DNA from 4 places in the Rahnella sp. BCC 1045 genome. Region 1 is predicted to be linked to each of the others. Evidence: predicted binding sites of a transcription regulator. Region 1 holds the regulator's gene; each other region holds the start of a gene.
The links. The regulator CRP, encoded in region 1, controls carbon source genes, mostly activating them, when cyclic AMP is high. The targets are predictions, from matches to a motif close to ATGTGANNNNNNTCACAT.

Region 1 (7,566 bases):
CATGAACAGGGTGAAACTCTGTGGCATGTCAGTAACGTATTTACCAACGAACCCGCTCTGCGACTGGCTCAGAAGTTGATCGACGCCACTTTTGCCGACCGCGTATTTTTTGCCAACTCCGGCGCTGAAGCTAATGAGGCCGCATTCAAACTTGCGCGCTATTATGCTTCCCACCGCCACAGCCCGTACAAAAGTAAGATCATCGCTTTCCATAACGCTTTCCATGGCCGCACGTTGTTTACTGTTTCAGTCGGCGGACAGCCGAAATATTCCGACGGCTTCGGCCCGAAACCTGCTGACATCGTACATGTGCCCTTCAACGATCTGGACGCGGTAAAAGCGGTGATCGACGATCATACCTGCGCAATTGTGGTCGAACCCGTTCAGGGCGAAGGCGGGGTGACACCGGCCACCAAAGAATTCCTGCAAGGGCTGCGTGAACTTTGCGACAAACATCAGGCACTGCTGGTGCTCGATGAAGTGCAAAGCGGTATGGGGCGTAGCGGTAAGTTGTTCAGCTACATGCATTACGGCGTGACGCCGGACATTCTGACCACCGCCAAAGCGCTGGGCGGCGGTTTCCCTGTCAGCGCCATGCTGGCAACGGAAGACGTTGCATCGGTGATGGAACCGGGCAAACATGGCACCACCTACGGCGGTAACCCGCTGGCCTGTGCCGTCGCCGAAGCCGCACTGGATATTATCAATACGCCAGACGTGCTGGCCGGTATCAATGAACGCCGCGAGAAATTCATCAGCGCGCTGGATGCCATCAACCAGAAATATTCTGTCTTCAGCGAATTCCGCGGGCAGGGGTTGCTGATTGGCGCCGAGCTGTCGGATGCCTTCAAAAACCGCGCCGGAGAGTTTCATGCCGCCGCCGCTGAGTTCGGGTTGATGATGCTGGTGGCGGGCCCGAATGTGATCCGGTTTGCACCATCACTGGTTATCGACTTCGCGGATATTGAAGAAGGGATGGGGCGCTTTGAGAAAGCTGTGGCAAAAGTTACAGGCTGACTGCTCCCCCCTTGCGAAGGGGAGATCGACGTTTTACTTCTATCCTGCAATGGCTGAAAGGTTTTACTTTTGCTCCTTCCCCTTTCACGAGGGGAAGGCTGGGATGGGGTGTTGGTTTGAGGGCAACTCAGACAATTAAGCCGACCTTAATACCCCCCCCCTCCCTTTTGCAGGGGGAGGGAGTTATAAATCACGCCCGCCGCGTTAACCAGATCCCATGATGTGGTCTCTGCTTCCACGCCAGTGACGAAATAGTATGCATCACACTCAGATGCGATATCACCCTCCGCAGGTGGCGTTCCATTTCGGTCAGCGGCATATCCGGATGCAGCTCCGGCGCATTAAACAAGGTGTTCTCACCACCGGGCCCGTCGTAAAGCAACCGCTGCTGACAGCTTTGCAGCGCGATTTCGCAGGTCTGCAAATACTCCGTCGCCAGTTTCTCCGGCAGCATGTAGTGCTCGCGGGCGAGAATAGTCATCGCATTGATGTGCTCGACAATAAACTGACTGTGCGTCACCCACAGACGCATATCCGCCAGATAATGCGAGTTAAAGCCCGGTTCCTGCATTGCCTGATTCAGTGAGGTGAACAGTTTATTATGCGCCTGATTGACCTGCATTCGGGTGTAAGCGAGTTTCGCGGCATCCGGATTTTCCTCAAGCAGCAACCGGATTGCGTTCTGATAGGTTTCCAGCGCCTGATGCGCATTCTGGCGCAGCAAACCGCTTTGCCATTGCGGCCACAACCAGATGGTGCCGCCGAAAGCCAGCGCACAGCCGATCAGCGTATCTATCAGCCGTGGTACGAGAAAATGTACGCCATTCATCGCCAGCAGTTGCAGGGTATACACGGCTGTCACTGTCATACCTACCATTGCCAGCCCGTAGTTTTTGCGTAAAACCGTGTAGGACAACAAAGTAATCAGCAGCATGCAGAGCAACGTGGTGCTTTCGGGTAATTCCAGCTTCAGCAATCCGGATGCAATCAGTAATCCGGCCAGCGTCCCCAGCGCACGGTGCTGGATACGTACGCGCGTGGCGTTATAGCCGTTCTGGCTGACCAGCATGATGGTCAGCAAAATCCAGTAGGGCTTGGGCAGATTGAAAAACAGACCAAGGCTGCTGCCAATCGCCAGGATGATGCCAAGCCGGGCAGCATTGCGCAGCGCGACCGATTTAAAGGAAAGATAACTTTTCAACGCCGGCCAGAAAGGTAAGCGGGGCTGAGTGTTCATCAGATCGCGTCGGTACAGCGGACGTTGTGTCCGCAATAAACGCGCAATGCGGCTGAAATGGTAATAGCAAAATTGACCGACCGGATTCTCCGGATTGCGCGCGGCTATTTTCTCCAGCGCGGCCAGTTCGTTGGCCATCGTAAATCGCCCGGATAAACGGTGATAAAGAATGTCATCAGCGATGACCCGCAGACGGGCGGAGATCACCTGCGCATTACGTCGTATAACCGCTTCGGCGTGGCTTTCTTCCACCAGCTTTTGCACTTCTTCCGGCTGATGCAGGCTCACCGTGATGTGTTCCTGCAAATCGAGTGCGACCTGAAAACGCTGGAACAGTCGCTTATGGTGATGATGATGTCCGTGTTGCGGCAGCATGTGCAGTTGCTGATAAAGCAGGGCAATCAGATCGATAACCTGTTGCTGACGCGCCAGCAGTGGCGGTAGCGCGGTTTCAGGATCGGTGTGTTGCGTCAGCAGGCTGTATTTCGCCTCGAAGTAATCTGCCAGTTGCAGATAGAGCTGGCTGAGGGTTTCGCGCATCGGTTGTTCTTTTGAAATACGAAACCACGCCCAGTTAAAGATACCGTACCAGGCGGTGCCTGCGGCGAACAGCGCCGGAGCTTGCCACATCGGGCGCAGACCCACCATGCTCAGCGTGAAGATGGTCGCCACCAGCGCACCGGGCAACAGACGCGCATGCAGCGGGCTGATTTCACCGGTCACGCCCAGCAGTAACGCCAGCGAGAACATGATGAGCGGCAGGGGAATGTGCCAGCTTTCCAGCATCACTTGCAGCAGAATGCTGCTCAGGGCAAAAAGCGTGCCGCCGACCATCAGACGTTTGAAAAAGCGTTTGTGTGGCGTATCCAGACCCGCGACATTGCAGCAGGCCGGGCACAGGGAAAACAGCAGACCCATTTGCAGATTGCCAAAAAGCCAGCAAATGCCAACAGGCAGGCACAACACCAGCGTCTGGCGCAGCGCGTAGTTAACTTCGGGATGATAGAACAGTCTTCGCCATAGCGTCATGCGTAAAGCTTAGCCCATAAAAAAGGCGCGACAGTTAGCTGTCGCGCCAATTTCTGAGGGATTAACGTGTGCCGTAAACGACAATCGTTTTACCGTGTGCGGAGATCAGGCTTTGATCTTCCAGCATTTTGAGAATACGTCCGACTGTTTCACGTGAACAACCGACGATTTGGCCGATTTCCTGACGGGTTATCTTGATTTGCATCCCGTCCGGATGGGTCATTGCATCAGGCTGTTTAGCCAGATTAAGCAAAGTTTGCGCGATACGGCCTGTTACGTCGAGGAAGGCAAGGTTGCCGACTTTCTCTGACGTCACTTGCAGACGGTTTGCCATCTGCGCGGAAAGACGCATCAGAATATCCGGGTTTACCTGAATCAGCTGGCGGAATTTTTTATAAGAAATTTCAGCCACTTCGCAGGCAGTTTTAGCACGCACCCAGGCACTGCGTTCCTGCCCTTCTTCGAAGAGTCCCAGCTCGCCGATGAAGTCACCTTGGTTAAGGTATGACAGTATCATTTCTTTGCCTTCTTCATCTTTAATCAGGACGGCAACCGACCCTTTCACGATGTAGTACAGCGTTTCGGCTTTTTCACCTTGGTGAATCAGCGTACTTTTAGAAGGATACTTATGTATATGACAGTGAGACAGGAACCATTCGAGAGTCGGGTCTGTTTGTGGCTTGCCGAGAACCATTTGCTATTATCCTCTGTTGTTATCGCTGCCCAAAATCACAGGGCTCAGAGTTCCCTGTACGGCACTTACTTTAAAAAGCGCCCTTTCAGCATATAACTCCCCAGAAATGCTGCAAGCGGATGTCGGAGTGAAACAGCCTGATTATTGCTGTTAACACCGTGGGTTCTGTTCTTAAACCGCAAAAACCGTCACCGCAATTTACTGGAAAGTATGTTTCGGCTTTGTTTGTAACACAGGTTTGCAATGCTGTCTTCTGTTGTCTCGCTTCAGCATGATGGCGATCGGGTTACGTTGCCAGTTTTTGGGTGAAAGGGTAGTCTGAGGGGAAAATTTGACGAATTTATCCACCGGGAGAAGAGCACATGCACGCACGCGTAAAATGGGTAGAAGGGCTGACGTTTTTAGGTGAGTCAGCGTCGGGGCATCAGATCACAATGGATGGTAATGCGGGCGACAAAGCCCCGAGCCCGATGGAAATGTTGCTGATGTCGGCGGGCGGTTGCAGCGCGATTGATGTGGTATCTATTTTGCAAAAAGGCCGCAACGACGTGCGTGACTGCGAAGTGAAACTGACGTCTCAGCGCCGCGAAGAAGCACCGCGTCTGTTCACGCACATCAACCTGCATTTCATCGTCACCGGCAAAGACCTGACGGATAAAATTGTGGAACGCGCAGTCAGCCTGTCTGCGGAAAAATATTGCTCCGTTTCCCTGATGCTGGGCAAAGCCGCGACAATCACCCACAGTTTTGAAGTAGTGAACGCCGAATAAGTCACGACCAGTGATACGACTGGCACTGACTTCGCAGTAAATCCAGAAATCGCCGCGCGGCAAACGTCAGCGGCGATTTCTGCGAATAGAGCACGCAATATTCAGCTTCCGGCAGCGTATCGATATTGAGCAGGCAAAGCCTGTCCTGTAAGCCGAACGGCGCGCGCATGGCCTTCGCCACAATCGTCAGATAATCCGACTGCAACACCATATTCAGCCCGCACACTACCGAATCCGTTCTTACCGGCGTTTCCCCGGCTGGTGCGTTAAAGCCGTTCATCGAAAGCTGAATCTGCTGGTAGTAACCCATATCCGTTTCCGGCAACACCCAGCGCGCGCACTGCAATTCGTCGAGCGTGGTGGCATCTGCCAGCGGATGCCCTTGCCGCGCAATCACGCCAAAAGGGGCGCTAAACAGCGGCTCACGCACCAAATCCTCCAGCGGAAAACCCGGCCCGGCGGTCCCGACAGCAAAATCGAGTTTCCCTTCACGCAGCGCCGGTAACAGCGTCGAAAGCTGGCCTTCTTTAATCAGCAGTTTGGACTGGGGAAATTGCGTTTTGAACGCTTCACTGAGGGCCGGAAATACCGTCAGCGCCAGCAGTGATGAAAACCCGATAGCCACCGAACCCTGCGAATACTGATTAATCTGCCGGATCTCATCCGCCGCACGTTCAAGTTCTTCGAGAATAAACTGCATGCGCTGCGCAAAGGCACGGCCGGTTTCCGTCAGCGCCATGCCCTGATTGCCGCGCACGATAAGCTGAGTTTCAAGCGTTTGTTCCAGTTCCCGCAAGGTTCTGCTGACCGCGGGCTGCGACTGATTCATCGCCCGCGCCGCGCCGCGAATACTGCCGCTGCGGATAACCTGCTGGAAAACCTTGAGTTGCTGCAATTTCGGTAAATAACGCATGTCGCCTCGCTTGAAAGCCCTATCAGTAAAAAGCATCACCCGCCCAAAAATTGCATCTTATGGCAAACCTGTAAAGCTGATAGCTTCAGATTTGGAATAAATAATGCGTTGTTATTCAGTTGATTACGTGATGCATGTCGCATTTTACTTTTCGCCCGACAGTGAGAACTTCTGACGCGGTGATAACAAAAAGGGATATCCGCTATGAAAAGTCGTTCCCTGATGATCTTCCTGCTGTTCGTCGGTTATGCGGTGGTTTATATCGACAAAACGGTGATGGGGTTCGCGCTGCTGCCGATTGAGCGCGAATTTAACCTGCAACCAGAGCAGCTGGGTTACATCACCGGCATTTTCTTCCTGGCCTATTCGCTGTTTCAGATCCCCGCTGGCTGGCTGAATGACCGCTTCGGCTACAAAAAAGTACTTGGTATCTCGCTGTTTTTGCTCGGCGGGTTCGCGCTCTGCTTCGGTTTGCTGGGATTCGGCCTCGGTTTGCTGGTGACGTTTCGCTTTCTCTCCGGCGTCGGACATTCCGGTTATCCGTGTTCCTGCGCCAAAGCGGTGGTCTCGAATTTTGATGTCGGGCAGCGCACTTTCGCGCAGTCCGTATTGCTGTCATCCGCCGGTCTGGCGATGACAGCCGGGCCGCTGATTGCGGTGTACGCACTCGATACGCTCGGCTGGCGCGGATCATTCTCTATTCTCGGCCTTCTGGCGTTTGCGATTGCCGTTGCGATTATCATTTTTGTGCCGAACCCTCCGAAAGCAGAAGCCCGTAACGGCGTAGCGACCGGCTACCGTGAGCTGCTTAAAAATCCGATTGTCGTGCTGCTGTTCGTGTCGATTTTCTGCATCAACATTCCGTCTTACGGCCTGATGGCGTGGCTGCCTAAATATCTGGTACAACAGCGCGGAATGTCGCTGGACGTTTCCGGGCTGGTGGTCGCCACCGGCGGAATGGGGATCTGGATTTCCTCGCTCGCGACCGGCTGGCTGGTCGGCCGTTATATGCAGGGCAAAGAGCCGAAAGTGATTTTTTGCAGCGCACTGCTCAGCGCGCTGTGCATCTGGCTGGTCTACACCTCCGGGTCGGCGGTGACCGCCGGGCTGTTCCTGTTCCTCGGCTATATCTTCCTGATGGCGGCATTTGTCACGGTGTTTACGCTGCCGATGAAACGCCTGCCGCCGGAAGTGATGGGTGCCGCAATGGGGATTATCAATACCGGCGGAACGCTCGGCGGATTCGTGGCGCCGATTGCGATGGGCTATCTGATCACCGTGACGCACGGGTATTTTTCGACATTTGTTTTTCTGGCACTGGCGATGGTGGTTGCCGGGCTGGCGATTTTGCCGCTGACCCTGAAACCGCGCGCAGCGTTGCGCGACGTGGCATAACTGAGGAGAAGTCTGATGACATTTAATTTTGAAGCGATGCTGGCGGAAGTCAAAACGGATGTTTTGCGCTGGCGCAGACATATTCATGCGCATCCTGAGCTCTCATTTCAGGAACATAAAACGGCGGATTACATTGCGGAACAGCTGGAAAGTTTTGGCGGCCTGACCCTGACGCGGCTGACGCCCAACAGCGTGGTTGCCGATCTTAAAGGCGCTTATCCGGGGCCGATGTATGCGCTGCGGGCGGATATCGACGCCCTGCCGATTCAGGAAGAAAACGATGAGCCGTTTTGTTCGACGGTGCCGGGTGTCATGCATGCCTGTGGCCATGACGCGCACACCTCGATGTTATTGGGTGCGGCGAAAGTGCTGACGCAATGTCAGTCCGCGCTGCACGGCTCGGTGCGGTTTATCTTCCAGCATGCGGAAGAGTTGCCGCCGGGCGGGGCGCAGGAACTGGTGGATTTAGGCGTGCTCGACGGCGTGGAGAAAATCTTCGGCCTGCACGTTA
Region 2 (7,566 bases), on a different contig from region 1:
AAGAAGAAAACATGTGACCAGCCTACGGCCTGTGTCAGCCAGCCCATAATCGGGGCAAAAATCACGGTAGCGAAATACTGTGCGGAGTTAAAAATCGAAACCGCTGTTCCACGTTCCTGCGCCGGGAACCATGCCGCAACAATCCGGCTGTTGCCCGGGAAAGAAGGCGCTTCAGCCAGCCCGACCAGGAAACGTAATACGAAGAGGGAAACTACGATGCCGAAGCCGCTGAATATATCTACAAACCCTTGCAGCAACGTGAATAATGACCAGATGAAAATACTGTAGAAGTAAACTTTTTTGGAGCCGAATTTATCCAGTAACCAGCCACCGGGTATTTGTCCGATAACATAGGCCCAGGAAAATGCCGAAAATATATAACCCATCCCGACAGAATCGAGACCGATATCTTTCGCCATTGCCGACCCGGCAATAGATAACGTTGCGCGGTCGCCGTAATTAAATGATGTGACGATAAATAACATCACCACGATCCAGTAGCGCGCATTAGTTCTTTTTTTCACGGCACTGGCTGATGAAACGATTGTTTCCATGATGTTCTCCGGAATTGAGAGTGATGCAAATACCCCAAGGTATAAGTCATTCCAGCCAGCCACAGAACTGTAGGGTTCAGAGAGGAAGGAAGAATGCCAGTATAAGAACAACCGGAAACCAACTCATTAGGCAAAGTGACAAGCATGGAAAGCGCTTTGCATTTATCTTGAGGCGAATGCCCAGTACCATGCGAGTCAGTTCACGAAAAGAGAATGGCTTGTGATTGACGTCACGTTTAATTAAATACGGCAATTTCGTCCTGAAAATATCCGATAAAGAAATACTTTCAGGACGTACAGATTAATTAAACCTGATCGTTATCTAATTGAAGTGCCACATACAACAACAGACGATCGTCAAAATTCCCCAGATCCAAACCGGTTAATTCCGAAATACGGTTTAATCGATATTCCAGCGTATTACGGTGAATATAAAGTGCCTTAGACGTTGCCGTTGGTTGCACATTATTATGGAACCACGACGCCAGTGTACGGCGCAGTAATCCGTTGCCGTCGGTGGCCTTCAGACGCGCCAGCGGCCGCACCAGTTCATCGGCCTGCCAGCCGCCGCGTAGGCTGTCGAGCAGCACCGGCAAAATCAGATCCTGATAAAAGTAGCAACGCTGTTCGGGCATACGCTGTTTGCCGACGGTCATGGTGGTTCGCGCGGTGCGATACGATCGGGCAATACTGCCGGGACCGCTGAAGAAGTTGCCGAGGGAAATACGGACGCGCAGACGACCTGTTTCGGTCATGCGCGACAACAGATGATCGATTCGCTGCCGGTGACCGTCCGGATCCCAGCGATCGTAGCTGTTCAGCGCTGGTTTCAGCACCACCATTTCGGTGAGCGAAACAATCGCGATCAGGTTATCGCGCTCCGGCGTGGTCAGTAAGGTTTGCAGCTGTTGCAGCTCCGCCATCGCGGAATCCACGCCGAGCTGACCGCTGTCGACTTCAACCACCGCCGCCACGCGCGGGCGGTTCAGGTCAATGCCCAGACGCTGCGCCCATTCCATTAATGCCGGAGAAAGTTCATCCACGCGGATCAGGTTCAGCACCAGTTCTTCGCGCAAACGGCTGTCCTGTGCGAGCATATGTAACAAACGCGCCTGCTCAAGCATCATTTCGGCGGTCATACAAACCAGCTCGCCGTACTGACGCAGCTGTGACGGATTGCCGGTCAGTCCAATCACGCCGACAATCTGGCCATCTATGCGCAGCGGCAGATTGATACCCGGACGCACTCCGTGCAAATGCCGTGCAACACCTTCATCGATATCGACAATACGCTCCTGCGAAATGGACAACAGCGCACCTTCGTGCAATTCGCCAAGACGCTGATCGTCGCCGCTACCGATTATTCTTCCCCGTCCATCCATGACATTCACATTACTATCAATGATTTGCATTGTTCGGGCAACAATCTGTTGCGCCAGCTTTGCATCGAGATGATACGCTGACATGATCCCCTGCCTTGCCTGTTTTATCGTTGTCAGACCAGCATACCCAGCGGCTTACTCCGACACATTATGCAAATGCCCAAAGAGCGAAAGCACCTATTGAAGTTGCGGGTAAGGTCACATTTTTAAGCAAATGCCCAAGAAAATTCAGGCGCGGATCGGGAGAAAAATGCATAAAAAAAGGCACGCCGTAGCGTGCCTTGTGAGGTCTGCCTGCGGATTATTGCGCCAGCAGGTAGATTGAAGAGTCACCACGCTGAATATCCAGCGCCAGTACAGACGGCTTGGTATCCAGAATTTTACGCAGCTCGCCTAAGTTAGCGACTTTCTGCTGGTTCACGCCCAGGATCACGTCGCCTTTTTTCAGGCCAATGTTCGCGGCTTTTGAACCCGGTTTCACTTCGTCAACTTTCACGCCTTTCTGGTCGCCCGCGGTGCCATTGCTCAGCTCAGCACCTTCAATGCCGGTGAAAATGTTGCCGGATTCAACTTTAGGCGTTTGCGTACTTTGCTCAATCGTTACGTCAACATTCATCGGTTTCCCTTCGCGCAGCAGACCCAGCGTCACTTTGGTGCCGATTGGCATGGTGCCGATATCCGCACGGAACGACGCGAAGCTGCTGATTGGCTTGCCGTTCATGCTCAGGATAACGTCGCCCGCTTTGATGCCCGCTTTTTCTGCGGCAGATTTCGGCATGACCTGACTGATGAACGCGCCACGCTGTGCGTCCACTTTCATCGCTTTCGCCAGCTCGGAGTTCAGCTCGGTGCCCATGATGCCCAGTTCACCACGTTTCACCTGGCCGAATTCGATCATCTGTTTGGACAGGTTTTTCACCATGTTACTTGGGATCGCAAAACCGATACCGATATTGCCGCCGTCCGGTGCCAGGATCGCCGTGTTCAGACCAATCAGTTCACCGTTCAGATTCACCAACGCGCCGCCGGAGTTACCGCGGTTGATCGCCGCATCCGTCTGGATGAAGTTTTCATAGTTTTCGATGTTCAGGCCAGAACGTCCGAGCGCAGACACGATACCGGATGTCACGGTTTCGCCCAGACCATACGGGTTACCGATCGCCACGGTGTAGTCACCCACGCGCAGCTGCTCGGAATCGGCGATTTTAATCGCGGTCAGGTTTTTGGCGTTTTGCAGCTGAATAACCGCGATGTCAGAACGTGGATCTTTACCGATCACTTTCGCATCGAACTTACGGCCATCGTTCAGCTGTACGCTGATTTTTGTCGCGTTATCAACAACGTGGTTGTTGGTCACAACATAACCTTTATCCGCATCAATAATCACACCGGAACCCAGCGCACGGAAATCTTCTTTCTGTTCAGGAGCGGGTTGTCCGTCCTGACCGCCGCCCTGGCAAACCGGGGAGCCCTGGAACGGCGAACCGTCCTGGCACAGCGGAGAGTTCTGACCAAAGAATTGCTGGAACTGCTGGCCCATGCGTGGTGTTTTCACCGGCGCGCTGCCTTCCACGTTCACACTCACTACGGACGGCATGACTTTTTCAAGCATCGGTGCCAGGCTTGGCAGCTGTGTGGTGCTCGAAGATGCGGTTTCGGCAGCCAGAGCAGACGAAACAGGGGCCATTGCCATACCAACACTTAACGCTAAAGCGCTGAGGAATAAAGTCGATTTTTTCATTTTTCAGGATCTCTTAAAATTATTGTGGCAACCAAAATAGTCGCGTTGCTTGGTAGTCGTGATACTGAGATGGTATTAATAGCGTGAAGTTCATCAGGGTCATACTGACAATGGTAAAAAAGTATTGTCATTATTTACAAATGGCGCTTTTTCGGACAGTTTCGTAAAGAAAATAAAAGACGTTAAAATCTGTCTTTTTAAAACAAATTACTCCGCCGCCATCAGACGTCGATATTCGTCGTACGCATAAAGGTCTGTCATGCCGCTGATATAATCCTGAATCATTCTCGCCCGGTAATAGAACTCCTGCGCGGAAAATTCCGAAACGCCTGCGCCTTCGAGCGCCACGACGGCATTGTTATACGCCAGACGGTGTTTGGCAGAAATCTTATGCAACAGACGGGTTTCTATAGGATATTTCCTGTGCGTATCCTCCTCAACCAGCTGGCTAAAATCAGACAATGGCATATCCAGCAACGGGCTGTAAATATCCAGTAATCCGCTGATCACCCGATAGCCTTGTAATTCCAGCTCCTCGACTTCAGGATGGTTGAATACCTGTTTGAATGCGACGGATTTATAAATTTCTAACAAACGGTTCGCCTGGCTGTCGTCTTCGAGCAGCGCGTGATTAAAGGTTCCCTGATAAACATCTTCTATATTATCAATGAATCTGCGCGCTGCATGAGGCACCAGCTGTTTAACCGTCTGAACGCGAAGTTCCATAAAGAAATAATCCACCGGATTACGGAATGTTTTCGCTTTATCCATTTTTTCATAGGCGGTGCGAACCACTTTATCGAAGATGTCATTCTTCTCAATGTCGCCCCATTCACGCATCAGATATTTATAGAGTTCTTCGACGCTGAAAATATTTTTCTCAACCGCATCTTCCAGATCGGCGATGCAGTAAGAAATATCGTCCGCCGCTTCCATAATGTAGGTCAGCGGGAAACGGTTGAACTCCCCTAATCCGAGTTCGCTACGCAGCTCTTTGATGAACGTTTCTTCGGCCAGATAAAAACCGGGCTTTTTCATCAGATAATCGTGCGAAGGCAGGCGGTTCATTGAGTACGCCGGACGGGTATATTTCAGGATGCAGGCGGTCTGGCTGTAGGTCAGATTGAGTTTGAGCAACGTAAATACCAGGCGAATGGCCTGCGCGTTGCCTTCAAAATTACTGAGGTCATAACGAATTTTACTGCGCAACTGATTCAGCTCCGCCTCGTCCGGCGTCAGCCGCAAACAGGCCACCAGACAGGAATCGGTTTCCGGCGGCGTTTCGCCACAGCTTTCGATATCCATGCGCTTTTTGAACCAGTTATTAATTGCCGACTCGCCGAAATGCCCGAAAGGCGGATTGCCGATGTCGTGCATCAGGCAGGCCATTTCAACTACGCTTTCGAACGGATCGGTCACGTCGTCCAGCCCGTAAACCTCGAGCTTGCCCTGACGGCGCAGGCGGTGCAGGATTTCTTTCGCAATGTGGCGGCCCACCTGCTGAACTTCGAGGGAATGCGTCAGGCGGCTGCGGACGGCGGCATTTTTCTCCAGCGGGAAGACTTGTGTTTTTTGTTGCAGACGGCGGATGGCGGCAGAATTGATAATACGTCCCCGGTCGCTCTCAAACTGCCGGACGACATCATATGCATCCCGCGCCTCAATCGGGGCGCTAAACGGGCGCTGAAAATTGAATTTCGCTTTAAAATCGATCCCGGACATGATTTCCCACCTTTTCAGCCACTCACGCGCCCGGCCAGCCCGCGTTTTGCGTAACAAAACCCACGGCCCAAACGCATTATCTCTTCCCTTTAGCCATGATAGACTATCGCACATTGTTTTCGTTATTAAACCGTCAATTCCGCACCTGCTGCGGTTCATTTCACCCCAATCTGCGAGTATTTATATGAAAGTAGGCATTATTGGCGCAATGGAGCAGGAAGTGACCCTGCTGCGCGACAAAATCATCAACCGTCAGACTATCGAGCGTGCTGGCTGCGAAATCTACACCGGTCAGCTGAACGGTGTGGACGTCGCGCTGCTGAAATCAGGCATCGGTAAAGTGTCTGCGGCGATGGGTACGACGCTGCTGCTGGAACATTGCCGCCCGGATGTGGTGATCAATACCGGTTCTGCCGGTGGTCTGGCGAAAACGCTGAAAGTCGGCGATATCGTGGTTTCCGATGAAGTTCGCTACCACGACGCGGATGTGACCGCATTTGGTTATGAACCGGGTCAGATGGCGGGTTGCCCGGCAGCTTTCGTGGCAGCCCCTTTCCTGATCGAACTGGCTGAAACCTGTATCCGCGAGCTGGACCTGAACGCCGTGCGCGGTCTGGTGTGCAGCGGTGACGCATTCATCAACGGTGCCGCGCCTCTGGCCCGCATTCGTGCCACCTTCCCGAACGTCGCTGCCGTGGAAATGGAAGCTGCCGCAGTTGGCCATGTTTGCCATCTTTTCGACACGCCTTTCGTGGTTGTGCGTGCCATTTCTGACGTCGCAGACACCGAATCTCACCTGAGCTTTGAAGAGTTCCTGGTGGTTGCTGCACAGCAATCCACGCTGATGGTTGATGCCATGCTGAAAGCACTGGCGGCTTCCGAAGAGTGATGATGCGCCGGTTCTGTCTTTTGCTGATTTGCCTGTCGCTGCCCCTGATGGCGACAGCGGCACCGGCGCAGCGGGTGATCAGCCTCGCGCCTAATCTGACAGAACTGGCGTTTGCTGCGGGCATGGGCGATCAGTTGGTCGGAGTTAGTGCTTACTCCGACTTCCCGCCGCAGGCCAGCAAGCTTGAGCAGGTTGCGAACTGGCAGGGAATCAATGTCGAGCGCATTGTGACGCTAAAACCGGATCTGGTGCTCGCCTGGCGCGGCGGTAATCCGCAGCGTCCGCTTGATCAGCTCACGTCTCTGGGCATCAGGGTCATTTATCTCGATCCGCAGAATGCGCAAGATGTGGCAAAGGCGCTGGAACAGCTGGCAGCCTACAGCCCGGAGCCTGCAAAAGCTCAGCAGGCAGCCCGTGATTTTCGTCAGCAATGGCAGGCGCTGAAGCAAAAATATCACCGCGAAAAGCCGGTGCCGGCATTTATCCAGTTCGGCACTCAGCCGCTGTTTACCGCCTCATCCGCAACAATGCAAAGTGAAGTGCTGGAAGTGTGTGGCGCAAAAAACGTTTTCGCCGACAGCCGTGTTCCGTGGCCTCAGGTCAGCCGGGAGCAGGTTTTAAGCCGTCAGCCGCAGGTTATTGTTATATCGGGAGGAAAATCGCAAAAAGCCATCATTGAAGGCTACTGGCATTCCCTGCTCAATGCGCAGGTTATCGCACTCGAACCGGACTGGTTCAGCCGCGCGGGGCCACGTATTTTGCTGGCCGCTCAACAGCTCTGCCCTCAGCTTGCTGCTTTGCCTTAAAGGTGAATACTTACTAACAAAACGTCTTTCTGCCAAAATCTGTGCGTTGTCGCACTTTTCCGAATTGTTCTTTTATTAACCAAAATCAAGAATACAGCCCTGTCATCTGGTAACATGCCTGTCGTAGAATTATCCGGTTCGTGCACTTTCCCCGCTTGAACATTATCTCTTTGTTGTACAAACGAAATAATAAAAGTCACGCCAGAACGTTAAAATAACGTCACTAAAAGGCATGACTGGCATCCAAATCATAAGAATTTTGGATTAAAGGCCACGAAAACATTACCGATAACCTTCTCAGCCCCGGCTGATTTTATTGTGATTACACCAGCAGGAAAAAATATTAATGAAAGTACTCCTACTCAGCTTGCTGCTGGCTTTGAGCCCGCTGGTCGCGGTCGCGGGCATGACAAGTGGCGAGATCCACATCAGCCTGACCATTTTACCGACCTGCAAAGTGGATGTGGCGCAC
Region 3 (7,566 bases), on a different contig from region 1:
GTGAAGTCTGCCGTCATAAAGGCGTGGAATCGGTCACGATGGTGGAAATTGATGCCGGCGTGGTGGAGTTTTGCCGCCAGTATCTGCCCAATCATAATGCCGGTGCTTACGATGATGCCCGTTTCAATCTGGTGATTGAAGATGGCGTGAATTTCGTGAATCAGACCGCTGAAACGTTTGATGTGATTATCTCCGACTGCACCGATCCGATCGGTCCGGGAGAAAGCCTGTTCACCTCGGCCTTCTACGAAGGTTGCGCGCGTTGCCTGAAACCGGGCGGCATTTTCGTGGCGCAAAACGGTGTCTGCTTCCTTCAGCAGGATGAAGCGGTCAACAGCCACACCAAACTGAGCCACTATTTCAGTGATGTCAGTTTCTATCAGGCCGCGATCCCGACCTATTACGGCGGCATCATGACCTTCGCCTGGGCGACCAATAACCCGGCTTACCGCCAGATCGACAGCCAGACATTGCAGGCGCGCTTCGACGCCGCAGGCATTACCTGTCGCTATTACAATCCGGCGATTCATCACGGCAGCTTTGCGTTGCCGCAGTATTTACTGAATGCCCTGTCAGCTGCGCGCTGATACCGCATCCGTAAGGGGGTGAACTAAATTGCAAAAACTAAAACTGCATGGCTTCAATAACCTGACCAAAAGCCTGAGTTTTTGTATCTACGATATCTGCTACGCCAAAAGCGCAGCCGATCGTGACGGCTATATTGCCTACATTGACAAAGAATATAACGCCAACCGCTTAACCGAGATCCTCACCGAAACCTGTTCGATTATCGGTGCTAACATTCTTAATGTTGCGCGGCAGGATTACGAACCACAGGGCGCCAGCGTCACGATTCTGGTGAGCGAAGAGCCGATTGACCCCAGTGATGTCGATACCACCGAACATCCTGGCCCGCTGCCGAATTCCGTGGTTGCGCATCTCGATAAAAGCCACATCTGCGTGCATACCTATCCGGAAAGCCATCCTGAAGGCGGACTGTGTACGTTCCGCGCCGACATAGAAGTGTCCACCTGTGGCGTGATTTCACCGCTGAAAGCGCTGAACTATTTAATCCACCAGCTGGAATCTGACATCGTCACCATCGATTACCGCGTCCGCGGTTTTACCCGTGACGTGAACGGCGTGAAACACTACATCGACCATTCCATCAATTCGATTCAGAACTTTATGTCGCAGGACATGAAAGGGTTGTACAAGATGATGGACGTCAACGTGTATCAGGAAAATATCTTCCATACCAAGATGTTACTGAAAGAATTCGATCTCAAGCATTATCTGTTTAATGCAAATCCGGAAGAACTGACTGGGCAGGAACGCAAGGAAATCACCGATTTGCTGTACAAAGAAATGCAGGAAATCTACTACGGCCGGAATCTCCCTGCCGTCTGATCGGCACATAAAAGAAAAGGCCGGGCATCGCGGGATGTCCGGCCTTTTTTTATCGTGAATTCTCAGCTGGTTTCAGGCCAGAGTCAGCGTAAATGGCTGTTCTACCAGCAATTGTGTGATTTCTGAGTTCAGACCTTTATCGGTGATAATGTCAGTCATCCCGGCCAGCGGCGTGACACAAAAAAGCGAGTACGCACCATATTTACTGCTGTCAGCCAGCAACACCCTGCGGCGCGCATTAATGGCAAGATCCTGCTTGAGCCCGGCTTTTTCTTCTGTCGGCGTGGTGATGCCTTTATCCAAACTCCACGAGTTACAACTGATAAACGCGATATCCGGATAGACGCTGCGCAGCAACCGGCGGCCATGCTCGCCGACGCATGACTGACTGCTGTCGTCGATACGTCCGCCAATAATGGTCACTTCGATTTGTTTAAATTCCGATAAAAACAGCGCGATACGCAAATCGGCTGTAATGACCCGCAGAGGCAAATGGGTCAGATTGCGCGCCAGTTCAAGCATCGTGGTGCCTGCATCGAGAACGACGGCATCGCCCGGTTTTACCATAGCAGCAGCGACTTCGGCGATGGCCTGTTTTTCCTGCAGGCTGCGTTGAAGTTTTTCATTGGTCGTCGGCTGGCTGGGAATAAAGCGGTTGAGCGTCACACCGCCGTGGCTGCGGCTGATGACACCCTGCTCGTCCAGTTTGATCAGATCCCGGCGAATGGTCGCCGGGGAGGCCGCAATAGCGGCAACCAGTTGTTCAACGGTGACCAGATTATGGCTTTTCAGATAATCCATAATCTGATCGAGGCGGCTTTGTCCGGTCAACGTGATTCCTTTTTTCCCTGCGCCGCTGGCGCAGAATTACGCCAGTTGTACGGCTAACTGAATGGAGATCGCCATGCTCTCAGACTTGGCTTTTCCTGTCCACGCAATATCAAATGCGGTGCCGTGGTCTGCCGACGTACGAATGAAAGGCAGGCCCGCCGTAATGTTCACGCCGTCATAGAATCCCATCAGTTTCAGCGGAATATGTCCCTGATCGTGATACATCGCCACCACCATGTCATACATCCCTTCGTAGGTTTGCAGGAACACGGTATCCGGCGGACAAGGCCCGGCAACATTAATGCCTTTAGCTTTCATTTTTTCCACAGACGGCCCGACAATCCTGATTTCTTCATCGCCGAACAATCCGTTCTCACCGGCATGCGGATTCACACCCGCCACCGCGATACGCGGGTTTTCGTAACCGACGCGACGCAGGAAGGTATCTGCCATCTGAATAACAGTTTCCACGCGCCCGGCGTTAAGCGTATCGAGGAACTTGCGCAGGGCAATGTGCGTGGTGACATGAATGACTTTCAGCTTGTCGGTGTAAAGCACCATCGCGTAATCGCGGCTGCCCGTTAGTTTCGCCAGCAATTCCGTATGACCCGGATAAATATGCCCGGCAGAATGCATCGCTTCTTTATTAAGAGGAGCGGTAGCGATGGCCTGAACGTGTCCGGCCATCGCCAGTTCGGTGGCGCGTTTCACACAGCGATAGGCCAGATCACCCGCTTCTTTCTGCACTTTTCCCGGTACCAGCGTCTGCGGATCCGCCAGTGGTTCGTCAATCACGTTGATGACGCCCGGCGCGAAATGTGCCTGCGAAACGTCATCGATAATGCGTAATTCAGCGGCTGGCGTGATCCCGAGAGCGAGGATCCGGCGGAAAGTCGCCGCGCATCCGACAACTACCGCAGGCGTACCGGACAACTCACCTTCAGCTAACGCTTTAATGATAATTTCAGGGCCAATACCGGCAGGATCACCCATGGTTACTGCAATAATTTTAGTCACTCAATTTCTCCTCAATAAAGCGTAAAACTTCAAATAGCGTATTTTCAGTGCCGAACCCACCCGCTTTGGTCATAACTGGCAAACGGTTAAGCGGGCTGTCGAGTAAAAATCCCCAGGGAACACAGCCTGCAATCTGTCCTTTGATTTCAAATCCTTTCGCACCCAGCGCCCGGGCAACGGCCAGCGCAATATCTCCGCCGGACAGATATAGTCCGCCCGGTTTCGTCTCCGGTTGCTGTAAAACGTTCTGAATCAGTTGCCCGAGAAAGGCGGCAATGCGCCCGCCCATTTGCGGGCGGCTGATGTGATTTTGCTGGCAAAACTTGGCAACGGAATGCCGCTGCTCTTCACTCTGGCGGGTACGGATAAAACAATGTTTGCCCTCTGCGATGGCGTGGCGAATTTCAGCAGAAAGCGTCGTCAGCAGCCGGTCTGAATCCGCAGAGAAGAGCCGGAGAACATCAAGATCAATCAGTGAAACGGGGCGGTGTTGTTGTACAAAAGTAATCTGCTGCGCCGCGATTTCACTCATTGAGCCGACAACCGCCAGCAGCGGTGCGGCTGTGCGTTCAGTGATATTCTCAGGCGAGGTTTGCGGCGTCAGGCAATGTTGCGCCAGCGCATGGCTCAGGCCGGAAGCACCGACCAGCAGCGGTCTGAATGGCAAACTTTCTGCGGCATGAATAATCAGATTCAGATCTTCTGCGGACTGGCTGTCGGCCACGACAATGCGAACACCCGAGGCCGTCAGCGCGAAAAGCTGTGCCTGAAAATCCCCCGAACGCAGCACCTCAAGGCTGATGTGATGCTGGCGCAGCGACGTTTGTTCAGCCAGACGTGCGCCGACGCTGGCCGTGCTGACCGGCGTTTTCGGGTCTGTGGCGAATTCAGTTTCCGTCAGTAAGCGGCCATTCACGTAGCAAAGCCCGTCTTTTATCACTCGCCCGAGTTCGGGTACGGCGGGCGCGATAATCGCCAGCGGGCAATCGAGTGCCATCAGCACAGCTTCGGTTTCTGCCCCCAGATTCCCGCGCAGCGTAGAGTCGATTTTCTTGAAGACCCATCCTTTCTCAGTGGAAACCGGTGACCCGGCCAGCACAGCCTGCGTGACTTTTTCCGCGGCATCCTCTGCACTCATAGCCCGGCTGTCAGTGCTGTAAATCAGTGCATGACCGGTGCCCACTTTTACCACGCTGCCAGTGACATCAAACTGCACACATACCGACATTCCCTGCGCCACCAGCGCCACGCCAGTATCATTCGCGCCGGTAAAGTCGTCGGCAATCACCAGCAGCCCGGCGGATTTCTGAAGTGCTGTATGAGTTACGGTTTTGGCCATCGTGGCTCCGTGATGAATGAGGTCGGGTTAATCTTGCTGGTTATGATTATATTCAATCATGATTGATTATATGTGAGCAAGTTCAAATTATTCAACTTCAATTTCGCCTATAAATTGCCCTGACGATGTGAGGAGTATCGACCTTTGATGATTGAACTCACTCTTACTAAAGACTCAGACGGCAGGAAAAAGGCATGAATATAGACAGCACGATCATCAGCGGTTATCAGTCATTACAGGACATCGGCTACTTGCTGGCCGGAAAACGTCAGGTTTTACTGGTCAGCGACAAAAACATTATTGGCCTGCCGCCGGTGCAATCGCTGATAGGCCAGCTGGATAACGCAGGCTGCGAGGTGAGCATTATTGATAGTGTGCCGCCGGAACCGAACCAGCATGACGTCGCCGCTATCCTGAAAACACTGCATCAGCCGCAGGTCGATCTGGTGATTGGCGTCGGCGGCGGAAGCGTACTGGACGTCGCAAAGCTGCTTTCGATTCTGTGCGCCGGAGATGAAACCGTCACGCTCGACAGTCTGCTGGCGGGCGAAAAACCGCAACACCGTACGACGTCGTTACTGATCCCAACCACTGCAGGCACCGGCTCAGAATCCACACCAAACGCGATTCTGGCGATCCCCGAAAAGGAAACCAAAATAGGCATTATCACGCCGGTCATGCTGCCCGATTATGTTGCGCTGGTGCCTGAACTGGCCACCAGCATGCCCGCGCGCATCGCGGCGTCTACCGGCATCGATGCGCTGTGCCATCTGTTCGAATGCTTCACGTCGGACATTGCTAACCCGGTCAGTGATAACTTCGCGCTGGTCGGCATGAAGAAGCTGTTTGCCAGCCTCGAAACGGCCGTTGCCGAACCGGAAAATCTGCAGGCGCGGCTGAATATGCTGTGGGCGTCATATTACGGCGGCGCATCGATTGCCCATGCGGGCACCCATCTGGTTCACGCTATGTCCTATCCGCTCGGCGGCAAATATCACATTCCTCACGGGGTAGCGAATGCCATTCTGCTCGCACCTTGTATGGCTTTTGTCAGGCCTTCAGCCGTGAATAAATTTGCGCAGGCCTATGACTTAATTCCAGATGCCGACCGGACATTACGTGAAGAAGAAAAATCCCATGCGCTGGTGGAATATTTTGACGCGCTGGTTCATCGCCTGGATTTGCCGGTCAAATTAAGCCAGCTGAATATCACACCTGACGACATTCCTTATTTGTCGCAGGGGGCAATAGAGGTACAACGTTTAATTAAAAATGTACCGATGCCGGTCAGCAAAAATCAAATAGCGGAAATTTACCGCAGCATTCGTTAACCCCTTATTTCATATCCGATTACAACGACGTAAAGAGAATAAAATGAATAATATTACCGGAGTCTATACCGCCATTGTGACGCCGTTCTCCGCCAGGGGAGAACTCGACGGTGACGCATTGCGCCAGCAGGTAAAACGCCAAAAACAGGCAGGAAATAATATTTTCTGTAACGGCACTAACGGCGAATTCTTTATGCTCAGCGGGCAGGAAAAAATTCAAGTCACAGAGATTTGTCTCGAAGCCGCGGGCGATGACACGGGCGTGATGTCGCATGTCGGCGAGATTTCTACCCGCGACACCATTCGTCTGGGACAACAGATTGAGAAACTCGGCGTGCGTGCCGTGTCGGTGATTACGCCGTGGTTTGCGGCGTTACGCCCACAGGAGTTGATTGCGCATTTCCGCGCCGTCGCCGATGCGCTGACGGTGCCGGTGTATCTCTACAACATTCCGGCAAGAACCGGTAATACGCTGACGCCAGACGTAGTCCGCGTACTAGCCGATCATCCTAATATCAAAGGGATTAAAGACAGTGCCGGTTCGTACGAGAGCCTGCACGGTTTCCACGAAGTCAGCCAGCAGTTTGCTGATTTTGACGTGCTGACCGGGCCGGATTCACTGATTTATCGCGGTTTCACCGAAGGCAGCGCCGGCTGCATTTCCGGTATCGCCAATATCATCCCCGCACAGGTAAACGCTGTTTACCACCATCTGCAGGAAAACCAGCCTGCCGCCGCCGAAGCGGTTCAGGCAGACATCAATAAGATCCGCACCGATTTATACAGCATTGCGTTTTCACCGGCCGTGGTTAAAAAAGCCGTGAATATGCTCGGGTTTACCGTGGGTGAAAGCCGGTATCCGGTGGAATTCACGCAGGACGATACACAGAAGATCCTGACCGTCATAAAAGAATTTAATTTGCGCGGCTAAACGCGCCTTACCTAACGAATCTACCGATCTCCTGCGCATGAAAGTGCGCAGGCAGGGTCCCCTACGCGCTGTGTGAGGAAAAAATGAAAGAATTTAGCTCATCAGATACGTTAATTATTATTGGCATTGTGCTCGCCTACATCCTGTTCACCACCTGGCTGACCTACCGGTTGCGCAGTAAAACCAGCGGCGATTTCATGGAAGGTTCGCGCGCAATGCCTGCGTTTATTGTCGGCGTGCTGCTGATGTCGGAATACATCGGTGCCAAATCCACCATCGGAACGGCGCAGGCGGCTTTCGAAGGCGGTTTTGCAGCGTCCTGGTCGATTTTGGGTGCCGCCATCGGCTTCCCGATTTTTGGTCTGTTGCTGGTCAAACGCATTTATAACACCGGAAAAATCACGATTTCGGGCGCAATTGCTGAGAAGTACGGCAACACGACCAAGAACATCATTTCAATCATCATGATTTACGCCCTGCTGCTGGTTAACGTCGGGAACTACGTGAGCGGTGCAGCGGCCATTTCTACCGTACTGAAAGTGAATCTGCCGGTGGCAGCCTTTATCACCGCCGTCGTCAGTACGTTCTACTTTGCGTTCGGCGGCATGAAAGGTATGGCGTGGGTGACGATGCTGCACAGCGCTATCAAGTACATCGGCGTGCTGGTGATTTTAGGCATCGCCTTGCACATGACCGGTGGCGTGATG
Region 4 (7,566 bases), on a different contig from region 1:
GGCCAGTAAAGTGCTGGCACCGCTGTGGAATAAAATCTCGCTGATCCGCTACCAGATTAGCGGGACGATTGCTGAACCGCATATCAATGAAATTTTGCGTAAACCTGCTGTCCCGCCAAAAGAGGCCACCGCGCAGTAACGTTTCCGAGACGGCGCAGGAAAGCTCGTTCGGGCTGTGTTAGGCTGTTAATAACTTTGTAACAATGGATTGTCCGGCAGGCTGACTGATTACCGCAGAGCCAGCACTGCCGGATTTTCGTCTAAAAGAGAGTGAATCTATGAGTCTGGCCTTAGTCAGTGAGCAGTTACTAACTGCCAATAATCTGAGTCATCAGGATCTGTTTTCCGTTTTGGGCCAGTTGTCAGAACGTCGCCTTGATTATGCCGATCTCTTTTTCCAGTCCAGTTTCCACGAAGCCTGGGTTATTGAAGACAGTATCATCAAAGACGGTTCTTACAATATCGACCAGGGCGTCGGTGTCCGTGCGGTCAGCGGTGAAAAAACCGGTTTTGCTTATGCCGATCAGATCACGCTGAACGCGCTGAATCAAAGCGCGACGGCGGCGCGAAGCATCGTCCGCGAGCAGGGCAATGGCAAAGCGCATACGCTGGGCGAAATTGCTTACAAATCCCTTTATACGCCACTGGATCCGCTGCAAAGCCTGCCGCGTGAAGCGAAAATTGAGCTTCTGCACCGTGTCGATAAAATTGCCCGCGCTGCCGATAAACGCGTTCAGGAAGTCAGCGCCAGCATTACCGGCGTCTACGAAACCGTACTGGTCGCCGCAACCGATGGCACGCTGGCGGCGGATATCCGTCCGCTGGTGCGTTTATCTGTCAGCGTGCTGGTCGAGCAGGATGGTCGTCGCGAGCGTGGCTCAAGCGGCGGCGGTGGCCGCGTCGGTTATGATTATTTCCTCGAAACCGTCAATGGTGAAGTGCGCGCAGAAGCCTTCGCCCGTGACGCCGTGCGTATGGCGTTGCTGAACCTGACCGCCGTTGCGGCACCTGCGGGCGGCATGCCTGTGGTACTCGGCGCGGGCTGGCCGGGCGTGCTGTTGCACGAAGCGGTCGGGCATGGTCTGGAGGGCGATTTCAACCGTCGCGGAACGTCAGTCTTCAGTGGCCAGATGGGTAAACTTGTGGCTTCTGAGCTGTGCACGGTTGTTGATGACGGCACAATGCCAGGCCTGCGCGGCTCGCTGGCCATCGATGATGAAGGCGTGCCGGGGCAATACAACGTGCTTATCGAAAACGGCGTGCTGAAAGGCTACATGCAGGACAAACTGAACGCGCGTCTGATGGGCGTTGCGCCAACCGGTAATGGCCGTCGCGAATCCTATGCGCACCTGCCAATGCCGCGTATGACCAATACCTACATGCTGGCCGGGAAATCAACGCCGGAAGATATTATCAGCAGCGTGGAATACGGCTTGTATGCACCGAATTTCGGCGGCGGTCAGGTCGACATTACCTCCGGTAAATTCGTGTTCTCCACCTCTGAAGCCTATCTGATTGAAAAAGGCCGCATCACCAAACCGGTGAAAGGCGCCACGCTGATTGGCTCCGGGATCGAAGCGATGCAGCAGATTTCCATGGTGGGCAACGATCTGGCCATCGATAAAGGCGTGGGCGTGTGCGGTAAAGAAGGTCAAAGCCTTCCGGTCGGTGTCGGTCAGCCAACCCTTAAGCTGGATAATCTGACGGTGGGCGGTACGGCGTAACCTCAGTTTTTTCAGCGATTAGCCTCCCTTTGCGGGAGGCTATTTATTTCCTGCCTAATTCCACTGCGTCACTTTCTTACCCTGCCGGTAACCCTGATACACCTTACTCACCCGTTTGAAATAATCCGTCAGATAATCAATGCAGACCTGCACTTTCAGCGGGAGTTTGTCTTTTTCCGTGTACAGCGCGTACACCGGGCGCGGATCGGACTGGTAGCTTCTGAAAAGGATCTCCACGTCACCGGCGTTAATCTCCTCAATCACCCACATCAGCGGGACATACGCAATGCCAACACCCGCTTTCAGCCAGCGGATCATGGTCTGCGAATCGTTGGTGACGAAACGCCCTTGTGGCGTGATGCGCGTCGAAATGCCTTCCGGTGCGATCAGCTCAAATTCACTGTCGGGACGCACGCTGTATTCCAGCCACGAGAAATTCACCATATCGGCAGGTTTTTCCGGCGTACCGTGCTGCGCCAGATAGCTGCGTGCCGCACACACCACCATCGGCATGGACCCTAATCGGGTGCAAAACAGGCTGGAATCCTGCAACGCACCGACGCGGATCACGACATCCAGCCCGTCGGCGATTAAATCGGGCGCGGGAATGCCGGTGACCAGATTCACCGTCAGGCCGGGATATTCGCCGAGCATTTCGGCGGTCATGGCAGCAAGAACATTTTGTGCCATTGTCGATGAGCTGCCGATGCGCAAAGTGCCGGTCGGCGTGTTATTGAAGGCATACAACTGTTCATGCACTTCACGCACGTCATGCAGCATTTTCCGGCATCCCTGATAGTAAAGCTTCCCGGCTTCTGTCAGGCCGATGCTGCGGGTGCTGCGGTTTAGTAATTTGATTTGTAAGTCATTTTCCAGCTTTGAAATGGTCTGGCTGATGGCGGAAACGCTCATGTCGAGGCGTCGTGCGGCGGCGGTAAAAGAACCGCTTTCCACGACCTGAGCGAATATCGACATGCGTTTTAATCGATCCATTGTTAACTCTGGCTTAAAAGTGATTTAGATCACAGAACGTTGATTACTTGATAATAAGCACGCTAATATACTCGTCCGGGCGATAAAACTCAGGTTTCTGATTTCCTGAATCAATGCTTACCTTCGCACACTTCCCTGGCAACCCCACAGTTTCATTGAGCACTTCCCAGTGAATTATTTATCTCCGGGGACGCGTGGCATTGCCTAAAATAATGAATAATGCGTGCGCGGGACGAGCAGATCTGCCCGCCGTCACTGCTGCTGGTAATAATGTAAGGAATTTTTGATGAGTTTGCTTCCGGTAATGGTGATTTTCGGATTGTCGTTTCCACCGGTATTTTTTGAAATACTGCTGGCGCTGGTGGTGTTTTTCCTGCTCCGGCGGATATTACAACCGACTGGTATTTATGACTTTGTCTGGCATCCGGCTTTGTTTAACACAGCATTATATTGCTGTCTTTTTTACCTGATTTCCCGCTTGTTCGTCTGAGGCCGTTGTGAAAAATTTCTCTATAAAAATAATACGTTATGCAATTACGCTGATTCTTGTCGTTCTGGCTGTCATCGCAATCTTCAGAGCCTGGGCGTTCTATACGGAATCTCCGTGGACCCGTGATGCCAAATTTACCGCTGACGTTGTGTCGATTGCGCCGGATGTGACCGGTTTAATCACTGACGTGCCGGTGATTGATAATCAGCTGGTGACCAAAGGTCAGGTGCTGTTCAAAATTGACCAGCCGCGTTATCAGCAGGCGCTGGACGAAGCGAGTGCTGACGTCGCTTATTATCAGGCGCTGGCCGCCGAGAAAAAACGCGAAGCCGGACGCCGTGTGAAACTGGGCGTTCAGGCAATGTCGCAGGAAGAAATTGATCAGGCGAACAACGTACTGCAAACCGCGCAGCATCAGCTGGCGAAAGCGCAGGCCGCGCGCGATCTGGCGGTACTGGATTTAGAGCGTACCGTGGTTGTCGCACCGGCTGATGGCTGGGTCACCAACCTCACGGTTCATCCCGGCAACTACATTAACCGGGGGTCGACCGCCGTGGCGCTGGTGAAGAAAAACTCTTTCTACATTCTGGCGTATCTGGAAGAAACTAAATTGCCGGGCCTGAAAAAAGGTGACCGTGCGGAAATTACTCCGCTGGGCAGTAACCGCATTATGCACGGCACGGTAGACAGCGTCGCTGCTGCGGTCACCAACAGCTCATCTTCGGCGGCGACCAATGGTCTGGCGACTATCGACAGCAACCTGGAATGGGTGCGCCTTGCGCAGCGCGTGCCGGTGAAAATCGTGCTCGACGATAAAGACCAGCAGCATCCGTACCCGGCGGGGACGACGGCCACCGTCGTAATCACCGGCAGTCATGATCGTAAACGAGATGAAGGTTCTCCGTTCCTTCGTCTCCTGCATCGCCTGAGAGAGTTTGGATAAGGCCGGAAAGATGAATAGCGTACTTATCCCGCGCATACGTTTTGCCTGCAAGCTGACGTTCGCGATCCTCGGCGCGCTGGTTCTCGGATTTTATCTGCAACTCGAGACCCCGCGCTGGTCGGCCATGACCGCCGCCATTGTGACCTCCGGCCCTGCGCTGGTGGCGGGCGGCGAACCTTTTGCCGGTGCTATTCGTCACCGTGGTTTCCTGCGCGTTATCGGGACGTTTATCGGCTGTATCGCGGCGCTGGTGATTGTTATCGCCACCGCCCGCGCGCCGGTCGTGATGCTGCTTTTATGCTGTATATGGGCGGGCATCTGCACCTGGTGGTCTTCACTGGTGCGCATTGAAAACTCCTATGCGCTGGGGCTGGCGGGTTATACCGCGCTGATTATCGTGGTGACTTCCGCCAGCGCACCGTTACAGACACCGCAGTTTGCCGTTGAGCGTTGCAGCGAAATCGTGATCGGTATTTGCTGCGCCATCGTGGCTGACCTGCTGTTTTCTCCGCGTTCCATCAAAAAAGATATCGACCGCGCCGTCAGTCAGCTGATGTTGGATCAGTTTGCGCTGATGCGGATTTGCGTGAATGTCGGCTCTAAAGAAGATATCGACAAATCCTGGAATAATCTGGTCAAAAGCACCACAGCGCTAAACGGTATGCGCGGCAGCCTGATGATGGAATCATCGCGCTGGCAGCGTTGCAATCAGCGTCTGAAGGCGCTGCACAGCACCTCGCTGAGCATGATTACCCAGGCCTGTGAAACCTACCTGATTATGCAGGACACGCCGGAAAGGCTTTCTCCCGAGCTGAAAGCGTTATTTGCTGAACCGGCAGAAACCGTTGCGGATGTTCACCGTCGCCTGAAACAGCTGCGCCAGATTATTACCGGCATGCACAGCGATAACGTACTGGTGACGCTCAGCGCCTGGGCCGGGGCAGGGACCCGTGCGCTGTTGCTGATGAAAGGTGTTCAGACCAACAGCAGCATCAGCAGCATTGAAAGCGGTGTGCTGGAAGGCGAAGTGGTAGTGCGTCCGGTGTCTGCAGAACGGCATCATGCGCTGATCAACGGCCTGCGTACCTTTACTGCGACGGCGATTGGCTGCCTGATGTGGTTGTGGACCGGCTGGACGTCGGCCAGTGGCTGCGTGATTATTATCGCCGTGGTGACCTCGCTGGCGATGCGCACGCCGAACCCGAAAGGCATGGCGATGGATTTTATCGTCGGTATGTTACTGGCGATCCCGGTTGGCTCGATGATGTTTATGCTGATCATGCCTTCGACGCAGCAAAGTCTGTTCCTGCTGTGTCTGATGCTGGGGATTTTCACCTTCTTTATCGGGATCGAAGTCACCAAACGCCGTCTCGGAATGCTCGGTCTGCTGGCGGGCACCATCAATATTCTGGTGCTCAGTAACCCGATGAAATTTAACGTAACGTCGTTTCTCGATAACGCGCTGGGGCAGGCAATCGGGACAGTCATTGCGATGGCTGTGTTGCTGATTATTCGCGATAAGTCCCGCGATAAAACGGGGCGCACATTGCTGAACCGCTTTATGAGCAGTGCAGTATCGGCGCTGACCACCAAGGCGTACCGTCGTCGTGAAAACCACCTTCCGGCGCTTTATCATCAGCTCAATCAGCTGCTGGTCATGTTCCCAAATGACATCGGTAAATACCGCCTGGCGCTGATGCTGATTATCGCTCACCAGCGCATGAAACTCGCCGAAGTGCCGGTGAATGATGAGCTGTCAGCGTTCCATAAGAAAATCCGCAACACGGCAGATCACGTGGTTTCTGCGTCGGGCGAAGGCAAGCGGACTTACTACTACCAGCGTCTGCTCAAGGAGCTGGCTGAGTATCAGCAGAAGCTGGTCGATTACGATGCACCACTGAAAGTGACCGAGCCAGTGCGGCGCCTGACCGAAATGCTACATCGTTATCAGCATTCATTTGTGGCGTAATTGTCTGCAAAAAACATAAGGCCGGTGTTTAACTACACCGGCCTTTTTTATTGTCGTGCTCCGCGCATTATTTCATGAACGCTTCGCGGTCGGCGGCGGTAATCTGACGTATTACCCGACAGGGAACGCCAGCTGCCACCACACCGGCGGGAATGGACTTTGTCACCACGCTGCCCGCGCCAATCACGCTGTTACGGCCAATAGTCACGCCCGGATTCACCATTACACCCGTGCCCAGCCAGACGTTATCTTCAATGACAATCGGCAGGGAGAATTGCTGTCCGGTTGCGCGGATTTCAGGGTCGATCGGGTGACCGGCTGTCGCCAGCGTCACGTTTGGCGCGAACATCACGTTATCGCCAATCGTCACCGTGGCGTCATCCACCACCGTGAGATTGAAGTTGGCGTAGAAGTTCTTGCCGATATGAATATGCGTGCCGTACGCGACGCGCAGCGGCGGCTCGATCCAGCCGTTTTCGCCGATGCTGCCCATCATGTCTTTCAGCAACCGCTGGCGTTTGTCTTCTTCAGACGGGCGGGTCAGATTGTAATCGTACACCCGCTCTTTTCCGGCGCGGCGCTCTTCAGGCAGTCCTTCGCCCATGTCGGTATAAAGCTCGCCAATGTTCATTTTTTCGCGTGTCGACATACTTTCGTCCTTTTTTAAAATGAGTCAGATTGCAGACAGTTTACGGAGTGCCACACGGGCTGTGAACGTATGACATTCAACTTTGCGAGCTGTGTCTCTCAGTGCTGTCTGACAGACGCTTTCTTCTCAGCCGCTATACTTAACGCAATCCCGTGCGTTAAACAGCACAAATCAGGAGGATCCCTAATGTCTGCCCATTCTCAAAAACTGTCCGCGCATCCTTTATTCAAGACCGGCTATTTTGTCGGCGGCGAATGGCATGAAGCCAAAAACACCTTCGATGTCCTGAATCCGGCGAGCGGCGATGTGGTGGCTAAAGTGGCCAAGGCCGGTAAAGCCGAGGCCGAAGCCGCCGTCAAAGCCGCCAGCGATGCTTTCCCCGCATGGCGGAAAACGACTGCAAAAGCCCGTTCGGAGATTTTGCACCGCTGGTATGAACTGATGCTGGAAAACAAACAGTTTCTCGGCGAGCTGATGGTGGCTGAACAAGGCAAACCGCTGAAAGAGGCGCTGGGCGAAGTCGATTACGCCGCCAGCTATCTGCAATGGTTTAGCGAAGAAGCCAAACGCGCCAACGGTGAAATCATTCCGCCGGCCAAATCCGGTTCCCGGATCCTCGCTACGCGCGAACCGGTCGGCGTTGTCGCGGCCATCACGCCGTGGAACTTCCCGCTGGCAATGCTGACCCGCAAACTCGGTCCGGCGCTGGCCGCAGGCTGTACCGGCCTTATCAAACCGGCAAATAATACGCCGCTTTCCGCTTTTGCGTTGTTGCAGCTGGCGAAAGACGCGGGCGTG

Region 2: the regulator CRP is predicted to act here: its motif matches at 2,123-2,140, upstream of J1782_RS06545 (CdaR family transcriptional regulator).
Region 3: the regulator CRP is predicted to act here: its motif matches at 4,668-4,685, upstream of J1782_RS03655 (iron-containing alcohol dehydrogenase).
Region 4: the regulator CRP is predicted to act here: its motif matches at 2,735-2,752, upstream of aaeR (HTH-type transcriptional activator AaeR).

What each region holds. Positions count from the first base shown of each region.
Region 1 is NZ_JAFMOZ010000138.1:53,206-60,771, reverse strand. It holds gene J1782_RS19735 (aspartate aminotransferase family protein) at 1-1,017, shown strand, start outside; gene J1782_RS19730 (YccS/YhfK family putative transporter) at 1,208-3,283, opposite strand; gene crp (cAMP-activated global transcriptional regulator CRP) at 3,345-3,977, opposite strand; gene J1782_RS19720 (OsmC family protein) at 4,340-4,747, shown strand; gene J1782_RS19715 (LysR substrate-binding domain-containing protein) at 4,749-5,660, opposite strand; gene J1782_RS19710 (MFS transporter) at 5,865-7,055, shown strand; gene J1782_RS19705 (amidohydrolase) at 7,071-7,566, shown strand, end outside.
Region 2 is NZ_JAFMOZ010000110.1:9,935-17,500, reverse strand. It holds gene J1782_RS06550 (MFS transporter) at 1-554, opposite strand, end outside; gene J1782_RS06545 (CdaR family transcriptional regulator) at 860-2,020, opposite strand; gene degP (serine endoprotease DegP) at 2,238-3,677, opposite strand; gene dgt (dGTPase) at 3,885-5,399, opposite strand; gene mtnN (5'-methylthioadenosine/S-adenosylhomocysteine nucleosidase) at 5,584-6,288, shown strand; gene btuF (vitamin B12 ABC transporter substrate-binding protein BtuF) at 6,288-7,094, shown strand; gene J1782_RS06520 (hypothetical protein) at 7,441-7,566, shown strand, end outside.
Region 3 is NZ_JAFMOZ010000095.1:22,037-29,602, forward strand. It holds gene speE (polyamine aminopropyltransferase) at 1-587, shown strand, start outside; gene speD (adenosylmethionine decarboxylase) at 616-1,410, shown strand; gene J1782_RS03640 (DeoR/GlpR family DNA-binding transcription regulator) at 1,483-2,241, opposite strand; gene J1782_RS03645 (D-threonate 4-phosphate dehydrogenase) at 2,278-3,258, opposite strand; gene J1782_RS03650 (four-carbon acid sugar kinase family protein) at 3,251-4,597, opposite strand; gene J1782_RS03655 (iron-containing alcohol dehydrogenase) at 4,792-5,928, shown strand; gene J1782_RS03660 (dihydrodipicolinate synthase family protein) at 5,972-6,859, shown strand; gene J1782_RS03665 (sodium:solute symporter family protein) at 6,943-7,566, shown strand, end outside.
Region 4 is NZ_JAFMOZ010000145.1:127,008-134,573, forward strand. It holds gene yhdP (AsmA2 domain-containing protein YhdP) at 1-139, shown strand, start outside; gene tldD (metalloprotease TldD) at 279-1,724, shown strand; gene aaeR (HTH-type transcriptional activator AaeR) at 1,779-2,717, opposite strand; gene aaeX (p-hydroxybenzoic acid efflux pump operon protein AaeX) at 3,004-3,207, shown strand; gene aaeA (p-hydroxybenzoic acid efflux pump subunit AaeA) at 3,215-4,150, shown strand; gene aaeB (p-hydroxybenzoic acid efflux pump subunit AaeB) at 4,161-6,119, shown strand; gene J1782_RS25845 (maltose acetyltransferase domain-containing protein) at 6,187-6,768, opposite strand; gene J1782_RS25850 (NAD-dependent succinate-semialdehyde dehydrogenase) at 6,955-7,566, shown strand, end outside.